DNA from 4 places in the Virgibacillus tibetensis genome. Region 4 is predicted to be linked to each of the others. Evidence: riboswitches for the same ligand, from Rfam matches in the RefSeq annotation. Region 4 holds a riboswitch; each other region holds the start of a gene.

Region 1 (3,726 bases), on a different contig from region 4:
TGACCTTACTTCAAAGCTTGCTGGAATTATGACTTATTTACGTGAGCTTTCAGGTGATTTCGATAAGATGGGCGATTCGATTGTTAAACTGCCCCAAGCACTGGATGTTATTAATCAAACACAAGCCGAATACAAGCACCTCTTGTCGGATCGTTTTCAGGAGCTAAAGGAGTTCAACCGAACATTTAGTAATCACCTCCATGCCCACAGCAAAGATTCACAGGCATTTGAAAAACAAGTGAAGGATGCTGCAAACTCGTACGAACAGGTAGGAGTAAAAAATAATCAGCTGATCTATGAGATAAATGCAGCAATATCGCAAATGACTCAGTCGTTTACTCAACGGGAAAACCAGATGAAAGCCAGCGTAGGTATCTTGAAAGATACGCTTGCAAATTACGTAGCTAACCTCGAAGGAACGCTCGGAGGGAAGCTGGATATAGTGGCTGGAAAGATTGCAAATTCCGTTGAAATAACAAATGAGGGAATAGCTAAGGAATTCAGAGAAATACGCCGAGTAACCGAGGAAACCCAGCAAAGCAATGCCAGGTATACGCAACAAATGTTACAGGAGCTCAATCGGGAAATTCAAACGTTAAATCAGCAGCTGAATTCACTTGGTCAGCTGGCGGGTAAATGGAATACTGGACCAAGGTTGAATCAAAATGAATACTAAATACCAGCGACTTTTTAAAAATGATCAAGAGGAAGGACATTTCTGGCCTTCTTTTACCGACTTGCTGACAGTCATCCTACTATGCTTCATGTTAATATTCATTATTATGATGATCATTAAATCACTGCAAATAGAAGAGATGAAACGAACAATCGATCAAATTATGGGAGTAAGAGCTGAGCTTGTAAGCGAGTTAAAAGAGGAGTTCAGTGGCTCTTCCTTGGGGGTTGAGGTGGATGATAAGACAGGTGCAATCATATTCAGCACGGAGATATTATTCACATATGATAATGCTGAACTGAAGACGGAGTCTTTTCAATTTTTGGATGAGTTTATACCTAAATACTTGGACATCCTGCTGCAAAGCGGATACGAAGAATATATTGCCGAGATAATTATTGAAGGACATACTGATCGGGACGGCAGCTATTTATACAACTTGCAGCTTTCTCAAGAAAGGTCATACAGTGTTGCCTCTTATATTCTGAGTGAGGAATTTCCGTATAAAAATATTCAAAGCCATTTAGAAGAAAAATTAACAGTAAACAGCAAGTCCTTTTCCGATTTCCGAAGCGATGAAAACGGAGAGTACAGTGCCGAGGACTCCCGCCGAGTAGAATTCAAATTCCGCCTTAAAGACGAAGAAATACTAGAAAGAACAAGAGAGATTTTGGGGAAGTAATTGCCGGAAATGGAATGGTTATAAAACCACAAAAAAAGCTGACGTGTTCCATGTTCCATCAACCGGGTTAAACAGAATTGCTTCTTAAATTCTTTTCTTAATAACTATCAAATTTTTATTATTTTTTAGAAAACACCAGAAAATAATATTGACAATTAAAATTATATAAGGTAATGTAATTGTCAATATCATATTTATTTCTTATCAAGAGAGGTTAAGGGACTGGCCCTATGACACCTCGGCAACAGACTATTTAGTACTGTGCCAAATCCAGAAAGCGAAAGCTTTGAAGATAAGAAGAGAAAGTATATAATGTACTTCAAACCTCTTCTTACTTAGGAGAGGTTTTATTTTTGTTTATATTGAAGTATTCCTATGTGTTTAATTGTTTATTCAGGAGAGTTTTAACAATAGGAGGCGTTATATCATGGAATGACAGCTGAATAAACAAGGGAAATTATGGCGTGTTAAGTAAGTTTTTGAAAGTTACATAACGTATTAGTCGGAGGTATCAGTATGAGTCAATCTCTTTTAACTTTAAACGAATTATTTACGAATTCATTTCGTAATCACGGCGAAAAAACAGCATTACATTTTGGGTCACAAAAAATGACCTATCGTGAATTACATCGTGCAGCAAATCAGGTGGCACATGCTTTGATAGAACATGGGGTAGAACGAAATACACGAGTAGCTCTACTGCTTTCTAACAGTCTTGAATATGTGGCCAGCGAGTTGGGAATCTATTTTTCCGGAGGAACACTTGTCCCTATGAATGACATGTTGAGTGAGAAAGATATTTACCATATTTTGAAGGATTCCGGGGCTAAAGTGTTACTAGTAGGAGAACAGTTCTTTTCAAATATTGAACATATCAAATCAGATCTACCAGAACTAACAACAATTGTAGGTATTACTAATTCGGAAAAAACTACTTCTACTAATTTTATTACATGGGACGATTTTCAAAGTAGTCAACCAGATCATGATATAGATATCTCTATTACTCCCGAAAACAACTCAAAAATTATATATAGTGGAGGAACTTCTGGGTTGCCGAAGGGCGTTGTGGACAGTCACAAAACAACCTTTTTAACTTATATTTCAATGATGGATGAAGTAAATATACGGGAAGATGAGAAAATCCTTTTAATGACTCCATTACCACACGCTGCAGGACTCTATTTAATGGCTGGATTAGTAAGAGGAGCTGAAGTTTTTATTGAAAGTAAGTTTGATACGAAATTGTTGCTGGAGCATATTGAAAAAAACAAAATTACTTTTCTTAGCTTAGTTCCGACAATGATTTATCGAGTGCTTGATTTCATGGAAGGAAAGAATGTTGATGTCAGTTCAATACGTACCATTCAATATGGAACTGCGCCTATAACAGTTGGGCGTCTACGGCAAGCATTAGATATATTCGGTCAGGTTTTTATTCAAGCATATGGTCAGCAGGAAACACAAAATGTCGTGACATGGCTTAAAAAAGAAGATCATCGAACGGATGAAGAATATTCACATCTGTTGTCAAGCTGCGGGAAATCAACATTTTTTAGCCGGATTAAAATTGTAGATGGGAACGGTTGTGAGGTATCTCGTGGCGTAAAAGGTGAAATTGCAGTCAAATCTCTTACAAATATGATTAGGTATCATAATATGCCTATCGAAACGGCTGAGACATTAAAAGATGGGTGGGTATACACTGGCGATATGGGTGTTATGGATGAAAAAGGATACCTTTATCTATTAGACAGAAAAAAAGACATGATTATTAGCGGAGGAATGAATGTTTATTCTTCCGAAGTAGAAAATGTTATTCAAGAGCATCACGGTGTCCGACAAGTTGCAGTTATTGGAATACCGGATAGTGATTGGGGAGAAGCGGTAACAGCTTTTATTATTCCAAAAAATGAAAGTGTAACTGTTGAAGATATACAGGAATATTGCAATCAGACACTTTCAAAGTATAAAAAACCAAAAGTAATACATTTAGTTGAATCTTTACCTTTGACACCATATGGGAAAGTGGATAAAAAAGTAATTCGAGCACCATATTGGGATTCGGCAGTAAGACAAATTTAGTAATGAGGTTAGGTGAAAAAAAATGAACTTTGAAACCATTCATTTAGAGAAAAAGAATGACGTCTTATGGGTATGGTTAAATCGGGAAAACAAAGTTAGTACAATTAACCTAAAAATGATGAAGGAATTAATTGGATTAGCAGATTGGTTAAGAGAAGAAAGTGAGATAAAGTTCGTGGTTTTTACAAATAAAGGGAAACTATTTTCTGCAGGATTTGACTTATATAATTTTAATGAAGAGATTGAAAATAAAGATGAAGCTCCTCAATTTATTAGATCCATG
Region 2 (3,726 bases), on a different contig from region 4:
GAAAACTTTACGTTTCCAACAATGGTGCAAACAGATGGTAAACAAAGAGATGATAAGCTTGAGGGAAACCTTTATTTAGCTGGAAAAGGAGACCCGACATTACTGCCAGCTGATTATGACTATTTTGCCCAGGAGCTAAAGGCTCAGGGGATCGAGACAATTGAAGGAGATATTATTGCTGACGATACATGGTTCGACGATGTACGTCTCTCGCCTGATATGATTTGGAGTGATGAACATTTTTATTATGGGTCACAGGTGTCAGCACTTACAGTGTCACCGAATGAGGATTATGATACGGGAACAGTAATTGTAGAAATAATTCCCACAAAAGAAGGAGAAAGGCCATTCGTAACAGTATCACCTGAAACAGCTTACATAATAATTGAAAATACAGCAATCACGGGAGCTAAAAACGATGAAGAGGATTTAAAAGTTGAGAGGGAGCATGGAGGAAATACAATAACCATACAAGGCGTCATTCCAGTTGATTCAGCTAACCAAAGAGAATGGATGGCTGTATGGGAACCAACGAATTATGCATTGGATCTATTTCAGCAAGCACTTAAGAAATATGAAATTTCATGGAAAGGAACGGTAAAGACAGGGCAATCACCAAAGCAAACAACGGTACTTATAACGCATGAATCAATGCCTTTATCGGAGCTGCTCATACCTTTTATGAAATTAAGCAATAATGGAATTGGTGAAATTTTAGTAAAAGAGATGGGTAAGAGAGTTCGAGGAGAAGGAAGTTGGGAGAAGGGAATTGAAGTATTGGAAGAAGAACTCCAAAAACTTGGCGTGAATATAGATACAATCTTAATTAGAGACGGATCTGGCATATCGCATGTAAGCTCAATCCCTCCAAATGAACTATCGAATCTCTTATTTACCATTCAAAATAAAGAATGGTTTCCTGAATTCCTGAATTCAATGCCAGTTGCTGGAAAGGAAGACCGAATGATTGGGGGAACATTGAGAAATCGCATGCATGATCATTCGGTTCAAGCGAAAACGGGAACTATTAATGGGGTTAGTACTTTATCTGGTTTTTTAGAAACAAATAACGGTAATAAGCTTGTTTTTTCTATAATGGTAAATAACTTATTAGATGAAGATGATGGCAAATTAATAGAAGACAAAATAATTGAGATCATTGTTAATGACAGATAAAGCATTGCATGGATTGCGATGCTTTTATTCTTAAGCTTAGGCAATACGATTATATTGCGCTTAATATATTGACAGTTCTAACTTTTTGCCCTATGGTTAGTTATACCAATTAAATAAATTTTTATTTTGTTTCTTATCTAGAGAGGTGGAGGGATATGGCCCTGCGAAGCCTCGGCAACAGGTTTTAATAATCTATTAGAACACTGTGCCAATTCCAACAAGCGCTAGCTTGAAAGATAAGAGGGGAAGAATCCTTCGTGATCTTAAACTCTTTTCTTAACCTGAAAAGAGTTTTTTTGTTTAAAATAGCAAAGAAGAACAGGAGTGGGTACATGAAATACGGATTTTGGTTACCTATTTTTGGCGGATGGTTGAGGAATGTTGAGGATGAAGGTATGCCACCCACATTTGATTATGCAAAAAAAGTTATACAATCCGCTGAAAAATGGGGGTATGATACAACGTTAATTGCTGAATTGTATTTAAATGATATAAAGGGAACAGATGAAGATTCCATAGAGGCTTGGTCGACTGCAGCAGCTTTGGCAGCAGTAACAGAGAAAATTGAGATAATGACAGCAGTTCGTCCGGTTTTTCATAATCCCGCGGTGACAGCAAAGATGGCAGCTAATATAGATCATATCAGTAATGGTCGATTCACATTAAATGTTGTTTCCGGATGGTGGGCTGAGGAAGCTAAACAGTACGGTGCTGATTTCACAGAGCATGATGAGCGTTATGAACGTACCATCGAATTTCTTGAAGTTTTAAAAGGTTTATGGACAGAAGAGACATTTTCATATAATGGTAAATTTTATCAAATTGAAAATACAAAGCTAGCACCAAAGCCAGTTCAACGACCGAACCCATTATTGTATGCTGGTGGAGAAAGTGAAAAAGGCAAGCAGGTTATATCATCTTTATGTGATGCTTATGTCATGCACGGGCATACAGTAGAAGAAGCAAGAGCAAAAATTTTGGATATGAAAGAACGAAGGAAATATTCAGACCGTGAACCATTAAAATCCTTTGGTATGGCAGCCTATGTGATTTGTCGGGAAACGGAAGAAGAGGCACTTGAAGAATTAAAACGGATTACTACTGTTAAAGAATCAGGAGCATATGCCGGATTCAAAGATTTTACAACCAAATCCCAGCTTGAACAACAAATTCAGCTGCAGGATTACTCCGTATCAAATCGAGGAATACGACCCAACTTAGTAGGGACACCTGAACACATTGCTAAGCAGATACTCGAATTTGAAGACGCAGGAGTCGACTTATTGTTATTACAATGTTCGCCACAATTAGAGGAATTGGAAAACTTTTCAAAGCAGGTTATGCCCAAGGTAGAGGAATTGCGAGCAAAAAAAACGGACCAGGAGGTAGTGCAGTGAGTAAAATATATGTGATACATGAAAATAATGAATGGACAGAGCATTTATTTAAAAGATTGGAAGAGTTAGAGCTTCCTTATGAGGATTGGTTATTGGATAGTGGAAAGGTTGACTTGACGTCCGAGCCACCGGAAGGTATTTTTTATAATCGGATGAGTGCTTCATCACATACTAGGGGACATCGATTTGCGCCTGAATTAACGAGTGCGGTACTTTCATGGCTGGAACAAAATGGTCGAAAGGTGGTTAATGGCAGCAGGGCACTTCAGTTGGAAGTAAGTAAGGTATTACAGTATTTGGAACTTGAGAAATTTGGAATCAAAACACCGAAGACGATAGCTGCAGTCGGAAAAGAGGAACTATTGAAAGCTGCAGAGACTTTTGAAGGCATTAAATTTATTACGAAGCATAACCGGGCTGGAAAAGGTCTTGGTGTCCAACTCTTCCAATCTGTCACTGCATTACGAAGCTATGTAGAGGGGGAGAATTTTGAAGAGCCGGTTGACGGTATAACATTGATTCAAGAGTATATCGAATCTCCGGAGTCGTACATTACGCGCTGTGAATTTGTTGGTGGTAAGTTTGTCTATGCAGTTCGTGTAGATACATCTGAAGGCTTTGAACTATGTCCAGCAGATGCTTGTACCATTGATGATTTGTTTTGTCCTGCAGGCGAAGAAGCGTCAGCACCAGATAAATTTCAAATCAGAGAAGGATTTGATCATCCAGTACTTGAAAAATATGAAAAAGTCCTTGCTGCAAACAATATCCAAGTCGCGGGAATTGAGTTCATTGAGGATAAAGATGGAAACATTTATACGTATGATATTAATACAAACACCAATTATAATAGCGATGCTGAAGCTAAGAGTCGTAAAAAATATGGAATGCTGGAAGTAGCTAACTTTCTAGGTAACGAGCTTAAAAGGCTGGAAGGATCTACTACAGCATCGTGAAAATTGTGTCCTTACACCCAACAGCGGGATGTAGGGGCTGTTTTTTTTGTGTAGGTATAGTGAATTCATCAAAACAGGTGATCTACCAGTTATGGATGTTTCCTTCGCATGAAAGTTTCACTTTGATAAATAAGGGTATAATTTTTATACGTTAGAGTGAAAATGCAAGGGGTAGTTTAATGATAGACTCAATGTTA
Region 3 (3,726 bases), on a different contig from region 4:
TCCTATTGAAAGAGTTTTCCTATTTCTCTTAAAAGCATTTAAATTGCTTTTTATAATTTTAACTCCTAAAATTAGCTTAATTTACTTGAGAAATGAGGCTCATAGGATGGAACAAAGGCAGGAAAAGCTGGGAATTCTATATACATCAGGTGCTTACTTTTTGTGGGGCTTTCTGGCAATCTATTGGAAACAAGTCGATCATGTTCCTGCAGGTGAAATCCTGTCCCATCGAATCGTCTGGTCGTTTGTCTTCATGATAATTGTTGTGCTGCTAGTTCAAAAGTGGTCCTTATTTATACAAGAATGCAAAGCGATCCTTAAAAGCAGGAAAAAACTGCTTGGAATTTCTGCAGCGTCTATCTTCATAAGTATTAATTGGCTGCTCTTTATCTGGGCAGTAAACACTGATCATGTCATTCAGGCCAGCCTGGGATACTATATTAACCCACTTGTAAGTATTATGCTAGGCATCGTTATTTTAAAAGAAAAACTAACAAGGAGACAGCTTCTTTCCTTCATACTTGCTGGAATAGGCGTTACATATCTTACTGTCAGTTACGGTGTTTTCCCATGGATTTCACTACTGCTGGCTGCGAGCTTTGGATTTTATGGATTACTAAAAAAAACAGTAGATATTACTGCAATGAATGGTTTAACGATCGAGACCATGATTGTTGCACCGGTTGCACTGATCTACCTCGTTAGCATACCAGATAGCTCATTTTCAACAGATAGTCTATTTTCTGTTACTAATTTATTGTTAGCAGGCGCTGGTGCTGTTACTGCGGTCCCTTTGTTACTTTTTGCTGTCGGGGCGAAGAAGATTCCACTGGCAATGGTAGGCTTTATACAATATATTGCACCGACAATTATGCTGGCCCTTGGCGTGTTTCTGTTCCATGAAACATTTACCCGTGCACATCTTATCTCTTTCGCTTTCATTTGGACAGCATTAATTATTTATTTAGGATCTGTATATCGGTTGCCAATCCGCAGGTTGAAGGATAAAGCGCTAACTAAATAACCTCACTCTTATAGGCTACTTTCTAAAATATTGGGCTGTCCCTGTACTTGCGATTACTCGTTACAAAAGCATAGCAGTATTTCATTGAGCATTTTCGGTTACTCAAAACACCGAATAAAAATTGTTGCTTTCCGTAAGAGTCGGCTGTCCACAGCGAAATTTATAAAGCATTAAGTGAATTTTTTATAACATTGCACAATGCTTAGCGGAGGAAAAACACGAAGACTCCTGCGGGAGGAAAGGCATCGGTGAGACCCCACAGTGCGATAGCACGAGGAGGCTCACCAGCCGCCCAGCGGCAAAGAAAACACTGCAAAGTGAACGAAGTGAAGCTGAGCAGATGTTGCACTTGTACCCGGAGTGGTGAAAGCGAAGTGTATTTCCGTAGCGAAGTTACGTCAGTAACAAGTTACTTCTCCTTTTATATCAAATGCGAGATTTTAAAGAAACAAAAATTGCGATATATTACTTTTTTTAAAAATACCATTGACAAACAAGTGGTAAAGGTTATATAATTTAGAATAATTTAATAAAGATAATAAATCTCTTATCTAGAGTGGCGGAGGGAATAGGCCCTGTGAAGCCCGGCAACCTTAAAGTAAGCTATATTTGCTTTTTACGGTGCTAAATCCTACAGATCTATGGTGGATCTGGAAGATAAGAGGAGGACCGTTAAATATACGCCCTCTTCTTAGGAAGAGGGCTTTTTGATTTCCCTCCTCTTCCACAGTTAAGAAAAAAATACAAAACATTTTAAGGAGGAATTATTTATGTCTCAATTTAATTTTCACAATCCAGAAACTGTATTACTACACGGTGGTCAAGAACCAGATCCGGCAACAGGATCGCGAGCTGTACCTATTTATCAAACAACTTCTTATGTGTTCCGTGACACGGAACACGCACAAAATCTTTTTGGTTTAGCAGAAGCAGGAAATATTTACTCACGTATTGGAAATCCCACAGTCGACGCTTTCGAACAGCGCATTGCTCAACTGGAAGATGGGGTAGCTGCGGTAGCAACTTCTTCAGGAATGGCTGCTATTTCATTTGCAATCTTAAACTTAGCTAGTGCGGGTGATGAAATTATCGCTGACAGCAATCTGTATGGTGGAACATATAACTTATTTGCATCAACCCTCCCACGTTATGGAATTAACGTTAAATTTGTTGACGGCACTGACCCGGACGCCGTTGAAGCTGCAATTACTACCAAAACTAAGGCCGTTTTTGGTGAAATCATTACCAATCCTAGCCTTAACGTTTTTGATGTCGAGGCAATCGCTGCAGTGGCACATGCTCATAACATCCCTTTAATTATTGACAATACATTTGCAACACCTTATCTTACAAAGCCATTAACATGGGGCGCCGATATTGTTGTTCACTCAGCCACAAAGTGGATTGGTGGTCATGGTACTACTATTGGAGGAATTGTAGTTGATGGGGGACGTTTTAATTGGGATAACGGTAAATTCCCGGGCTTTACAGAACCAGACGCGAGCTATAATGGACTTCGTTATGTTGATGTTGGTCCAGCCGCCTTTGCGACGAAGCTGCGAGTGCAGTTATTACGTGATATTGGTGCATGCTTAAGTCCACAAAGCGCCTTTTTATTGCTGCAGGGCTTAGAAACATTGCATTTACGTATCGAGCGTCATACCAAGAATGCGGAAGTGGTGGCGGATTATTTAACTAAACATCCCGCCGTAGAATGGGTGAACTATCCCGGTCTTGAGCAGCATCCTTCTCACCAGCTAGCAAAAAAATACTTGCGTAATGGCTATGGTTCCATTATAACGTTTGGCATTCAAGGTGGACGCGAATCTGGAAGAGCTTTAATTGATAACGTGAAATTATGGTCTCATGTAGCAAATGTAGGAGATGCAAAATCATTAATCATTCACCCGGCTTCAACAACCCACCAGCAGTTGGGTGAAGAAGACTTACTGAAAAGCGGAGTTTTCGAAGAGCTTATCCGCCTATCCATTGGCATTGAGTCTACAGAAGATATTTTACTTGATTTAGATCAGGCAATAGCTGCCGCTGTGAATCAGCCAGCTCTTTTTCAAAACACAGAGGAAGATGCCATCAAGTGGTTAGTGTCATCTCCATTTGATCGCTCCAATGGAGATGTTCGCCAAAAGGCCATCGTTGTTATTGGTTCTGAAGATAACAATGATGCCAAACAACTAAAATCTTTAGGATTTAATATCATAGTGGTAAATGAATCGTCTGAACTTGCAGATGTTCCTTACGAAATAGATGCTGTTTGGGTAAAACAACAGACTATCTCTTCACCGATTATTGAACAGTTTATTACTAAACAAGGGAAAGTTCTTTGGGTAGAAGAACCAGGTGAGAATAGCAATGCCCTGGAAAAAGCGCAATCTGCCGGCGTTACAGTGATTACTAATAAATACCTTTATGAGGAAGTACTGCGCTGGAGAGGAAATCTCTCAGAAACGGTTAGCATTTAAAAAAGTTTTGCGAGAAGATTTTAACAGGCTTGGAAATAATGGGCATTCACGGTCAGTGAATGCCTGGAGGTGAAGTAAATGAAGGCCATAAATGTAGCTTTATTAGGTCTTGGTACAGTAGGGAAAGGTGTTTATCAAACCATTAACACACATCAAGAACGCCTGCGGGACATAACTGGTTGCTCCGTTCATGTTTCTACGTTTTTAATTGAACACCCAGAA
Region 4 (3,726 bases):
CCATGGTCTGATACTGAATTACTTAGAATTACTTCCGTCCCCTCCTCAATATCATCAATACTGGATAACGATTGTGAATAAACACCAATAGGCTCAATATGAATTCCATCTATATAATCAAGCTCATATCCTGTATCATCTATTGTCTGCTCTAAATAAGGAATATGTTGAAAATAATTAGCATCCAGTTCACCACTTGCAAGGTCATCATTAGGAAGTACATAGTCTTCGTAAGGCTCAATCTCAAGTGTAATTCCTTCATCTTCTAAAAGCGGTTTTGCCTCTTCTAAAACTTCTGCATGCGGAACACTTGATGCGCCCACGGTAATTACATTCTCGTTTGTAGAAGAAGAACTACCCCCACCACAAGCTGCTAATAGTAAAACCAATATTGCCGATACTAAAACTAAGATCTTTTTCATGTTGTAATCTCCTTTAAATTTTTATTGATGATACTGGGTTTTCGAATTTATCTTTTGTCCAATTTACTGGAAATATAATCTCCCAGAAATTGAAAAATAAATACAATGATAACTATTATAATTGAACAAATTAAAACAATTTCAAAATCACGCCGCTGAAAGCCAGAATAGTAAGCGTAGCTCCCTAAACCTCCTGCGCCGATCGCGCCGGCCATAGCAGTATAGCCTATTAAGGCAATTGCTGTAACAGTCAGGCCTGAGATAAGAGCTGGCATAGACTCTGGCAGCAGTACACGGAAAATAATAGTTCGTGTTTTTGCTCCCATAGATTTAGCTGCTTCAACAACTCCTTTATCAACTTCCCTCAATGCAATTTCGACAAGTCTTCCATAGAATGGAGCTGCACCGATAATTAAAGCCGGTAAGGCAGCATTAGGGCCACGGATCGTACCAATCAGGAAATTGGTAAAAGGGAATAGTAATAAAATAAGAATAATGAAAGGAATAGCGCGAAATACATTAACAATGGAAGCTACGATAATATTGATGAATTTATTCTGCCAGATTCCTCCTTTCATTGTCAGAAATAGTAATAACCCCAGTAAGATTCCGAAAATAAATGTACCTGCTAAAGCAATTACAGTCATATATAATGTTTCATAGGTCGCTTCCCAAAGTTTATCGATATTCACTTCTTTTAATAAGTCAGTCAGCATCCCGGATAACCTCCAATTCTACTGAGGTTTCGTCTCTTATAAAGTAAGTTGCTGCATTAACTTCATCAGCTTCTCCCAAAAGTTGAACAAATAAATTCCCATAAGCCCCCCGTTGTGTTTGGGTTATTTTTCCTTGAAGGATATTAATATCTATAGTAAATTTTTTTGCTACCATACTAATCAAAGCTTGATTTGTAGTTTCACCAACAAAATGAAGTCGAACAATTTTCCCTTGATTGTACGTATTAATTAGATGAGTAACACTATCATCTTCTTCATTTGACCCCATTACTTGTTCAACAAATTTCTTTGTTACAGTTTGCTTTGGATGCAAGAATACATCCAAAACATCCCCCTGTTCCACAATTTTCCCTTCTTCCATTACAGCAACCTGATTACAAATTTTACGAATAACATGCATCTCATGTGTAATGAGTATAATTGTTAGTCCGAGCTTTTCATTAATACTGACCAATAAATCTAAAATGGAATTTGTTGTTTCAGGATCCAGTGCAGACGTCGCCTCATCACAAAGCAGTACTTTCGGGTTGTTAGCCAGCGCCCGGGCAATACCAACCCGTTGCTTTTGACCGCCACTAAGTTGTGATGGATAAGCATTCTCTCGTTCAGTAAGGCCTACTAAGTCTATCAGTTCTTTAACCCGTTTTTCACGTTCAGCCTTAGGTACTCCAGCTATTTCTAATGGAAATATAATATTATCTTTTACTGTTCGGGACCATAGTAAGTTAAAATGTTGAAAGATCATTCCAATTTCCTGTCTTGCCAATCGTAGCTGGTTTGCCTTTAACTTAGTAATTTCCTGATTATCAATGGTTATCCGGCCACCTGATGGCTCTTCAAGTCTATTTAACAAACGAATAAAAGTACTTTTTCCTGCACCACTATATCCGATTACTCCGAATATCTCACCTTCTTTTATGTCAAGGGTCAGTTGATCAACAGCTGTAATTGTTTTATTGTCAGTTCTAAATTGTTTACTCAAACCCTCAATTGAAATCAATCCTATACCTCCTAGTGAAAACCTAATTGCACTATATACTACATTATTGTGCCCCAATTAAAAACCAAAAAACGTCTTTCTGTAAGAGAACAGAAAGACGTTAATAATTTAACTGGGTCTTCACGTTCCCTCATCTATCAAAGCATACGCTTTGCAGGAATTAGCACCTTTCAAACTATAGAAGTTTGAAGGTTGCCGCGGGTTCGTAGGGCCAGTCCCTCCACCGCTCAAGATAAGAGATATTATTTAATTTATGTTCGATAGATACGATCATAGCATGCTATATTTCAACTGTCAACGAAAAAATTTATAGTTTAATCCAGGCTCTTTTCGTAATGACTGCTGCTTTTAATTGTCATAGTTGATATAAAAGACGAAGTAATGAAAATTTGAATTCATGACACATTTTCTCTTTCTAATGATGTTGAGCGCTTCATTTCGCTCCGGCAGAATACTTCGCTTTCCATGGGCACGGCCTCAGCCTCCTCAGAAGCAAAGAACGCGTATCCGGGGTCTTCAGACACGTGCTGTTCCCATAGGATAAGGAATGCTTCAGTGAAATTTCCTCGCACGAAGAAAATCACTTTATATTTTCGAGGAGTCTGCGTATTCTGCCTACGCTGATAAAGATTTCTTGATTAACAATTAGTTATAGTCCATAAAATCAACGTTTCATGTGTGTCTTTTCACCCTAAAAAGAAAGTTATACTAGCTACGGAAAAATGCAAAACTCCTCGAAAAATACATCCACTTTTTTCAGCAACACTTTTCACTTAATAACAACAATCTTTTTAGAAGGAGCCTTATTCTAAACCTTTACGAATAATTCCGGCTTATATTTCATCAAATAGCTATATATATTTGCAATAGATTGAAACGCATATACTTTTTCCTTTATTTCATTATCCTTTTTAATCAGTAGGCATGGAACACTCTCCACTTGATTGGCCTGCATAAACTCGGGGTATAGTGAAGCATTCATTTCATAAAAAACACCCTGTTTATGAACGGATTCAATTTTTTCGAGCATTGTCCTAGCCAAACCGCATGTACCGCAAAAAGGAGTATAAATATATAATAAATAATTCTCTTGGTTTAATTGTTCATCTTTAATTTGTTGCAATAATACCACCCTAAACTAGTAGAAAAACTCGGCTTCTTACCATTGAGGCAAAAAGCAAGGCTTTAAATTATTAAATCTCTTTGAGTAAAAATATCGGGTTAACTTCAATGCGTCTGCTTATCAAGGCTGCAGCCAAAATATGTTCAGGGGTCGTTGCAACCTCACGATACTCACTGCTAACATAAATATGATCAGCATGTGGAAGCTCTCGGGCAAGTTGCTTACGAAGTTTAATCCCTGATTGATCTTCATCTACAAAGATAAAAACTTCCTTATCGTCTAAATCATATGTTTCCAAAAGCTCATCAAAACGTTCTACTCCAAGAGTGCCATTTGTACACACTATTGTTACATCATCCGTAATAACCCTTTTGATTTGCCTCTTATCGGTTAAACCCTCTACAATAATAACTTTTTCTGGTTCATGTGTCATCATCATATAAC

What was found. Region 4 has a riboswitch for S-adenosylmethionine ahead of QGM71_RS15790 (methionine ABC transporter ATP-binding protein). Riboswitches for the same ligand answer to the same signal wherever they lie in the genome.
Region 1: linked by a shared signal. The riboswitch ahead of QGM71_RS14960 (class I adenylate-forming enzyme family protein) and the one ahead of QGM71_RS15790 (methionine ABC transporter ATP-binding protein) in region 4 are both predicted to bind S-adenosylmethionine.
Region 2: linked by a shared signal. The riboswitch ahead of QGM71_RS16945 (LLM class flavin-dependent oxidoreductase) and the one ahead of QGM71_RS15790 (methionine ABC transporter ATP-binding protein) in region 4 are both predicted to bind S-adenosylmethionine.
Region 3: linked by a shared signal. The riboswitch ahead of QGM71_RS12805 (PLP-dependent aspartate aminotransferase family protein) and the one ahead of QGM71_RS15790 (methionine ABC transporter ATP-binding protein) in region 4 are both predicted to bind S-adenosylmethionine.

What each region holds. Positions count from the first base shown of each region.
Region 1 is NZ_JARZFX010000008.1:82,737-86,462, forward strand. It holds gene QGM71_RS14950 (MotA/TolQ/ExbB proton channel family protein) at 1-676, shown strand, start outside; gene QGM71_RS14955 (OmpA family protein) at 666-1,358, shown strand; SAM riboswitch class I at 1,557-1,657, shown strand; gene QGM71_RS14960 (class I adenylate-forming enzyme family protein) at 1,875-3,443, shown strand; gene QGM71_RS14965 (enoyl-CoA hydratase/isomerase family protein) at 3,466-3,726, shown strand, end outside.
Region 2 is NZ_JARZFX010000011.1:69,439-73,164, reverse strand. It holds gene dacB (D-alanyl-D-alanine carboxypeptidase/D-alanyl-D-alanine endopeptidase) at 1-1,176, shown strand, start outside; SAM riboswitch class I at 1,307-1,419, shown strand; gene QGM71_RS16945 (LLM class flavin-dependent oxidoreductase) at 1,509-2,573, shown strand; gene QGM71_RS16940 (ATP-grasp domain-containing protein) at 2,570-3,529, shown strand; gene QGM71_RS16935 (cation:proton antiporter) at 3,709-3,726, shown strand, end outside.
Region 3 is NZ_JARZFX010000006.1:25,327-29,052, reverse strand. It holds gene rarD (EamA family transporter RarD) at 107-1,024, shown strand; SAM riboswitch class I at 1,569-1,688, shown strand; gene QGM71_RS12805 (PLP-dependent aspartate aminotransferase family protein) at 1,795-3,504, shown strand; gene QGM71_RS12800 (homoserine dehydrogenase) at 3,583-3,726, shown strand, end outside.
Region 4 is NZ_JARZFX010000009.1:93,984-97,709, forward strand. It holds gene QGM71_RS15780 (MetQ/NlpA family ABC transporter substrate-binding protein) at 1-422, opposite strand, end outside; gene QGM71_RS15785 (methionine ABC transporter permease) at 470-1,138, opposite strand; gene QGM71_RS15790 (methionine ABC transporter ATP-binding protein) at 1,128-2,159, opposite strand; SAM riboswitch class I at 2,287-2,398, opposite strand; gene QGM71_RS15795 (thioredoxin family protein) at 2,968-3,282, opposite strand; gene QGM71_RS15800 (toprim domain-containing protein) at 3,353-3,715, opposite strand.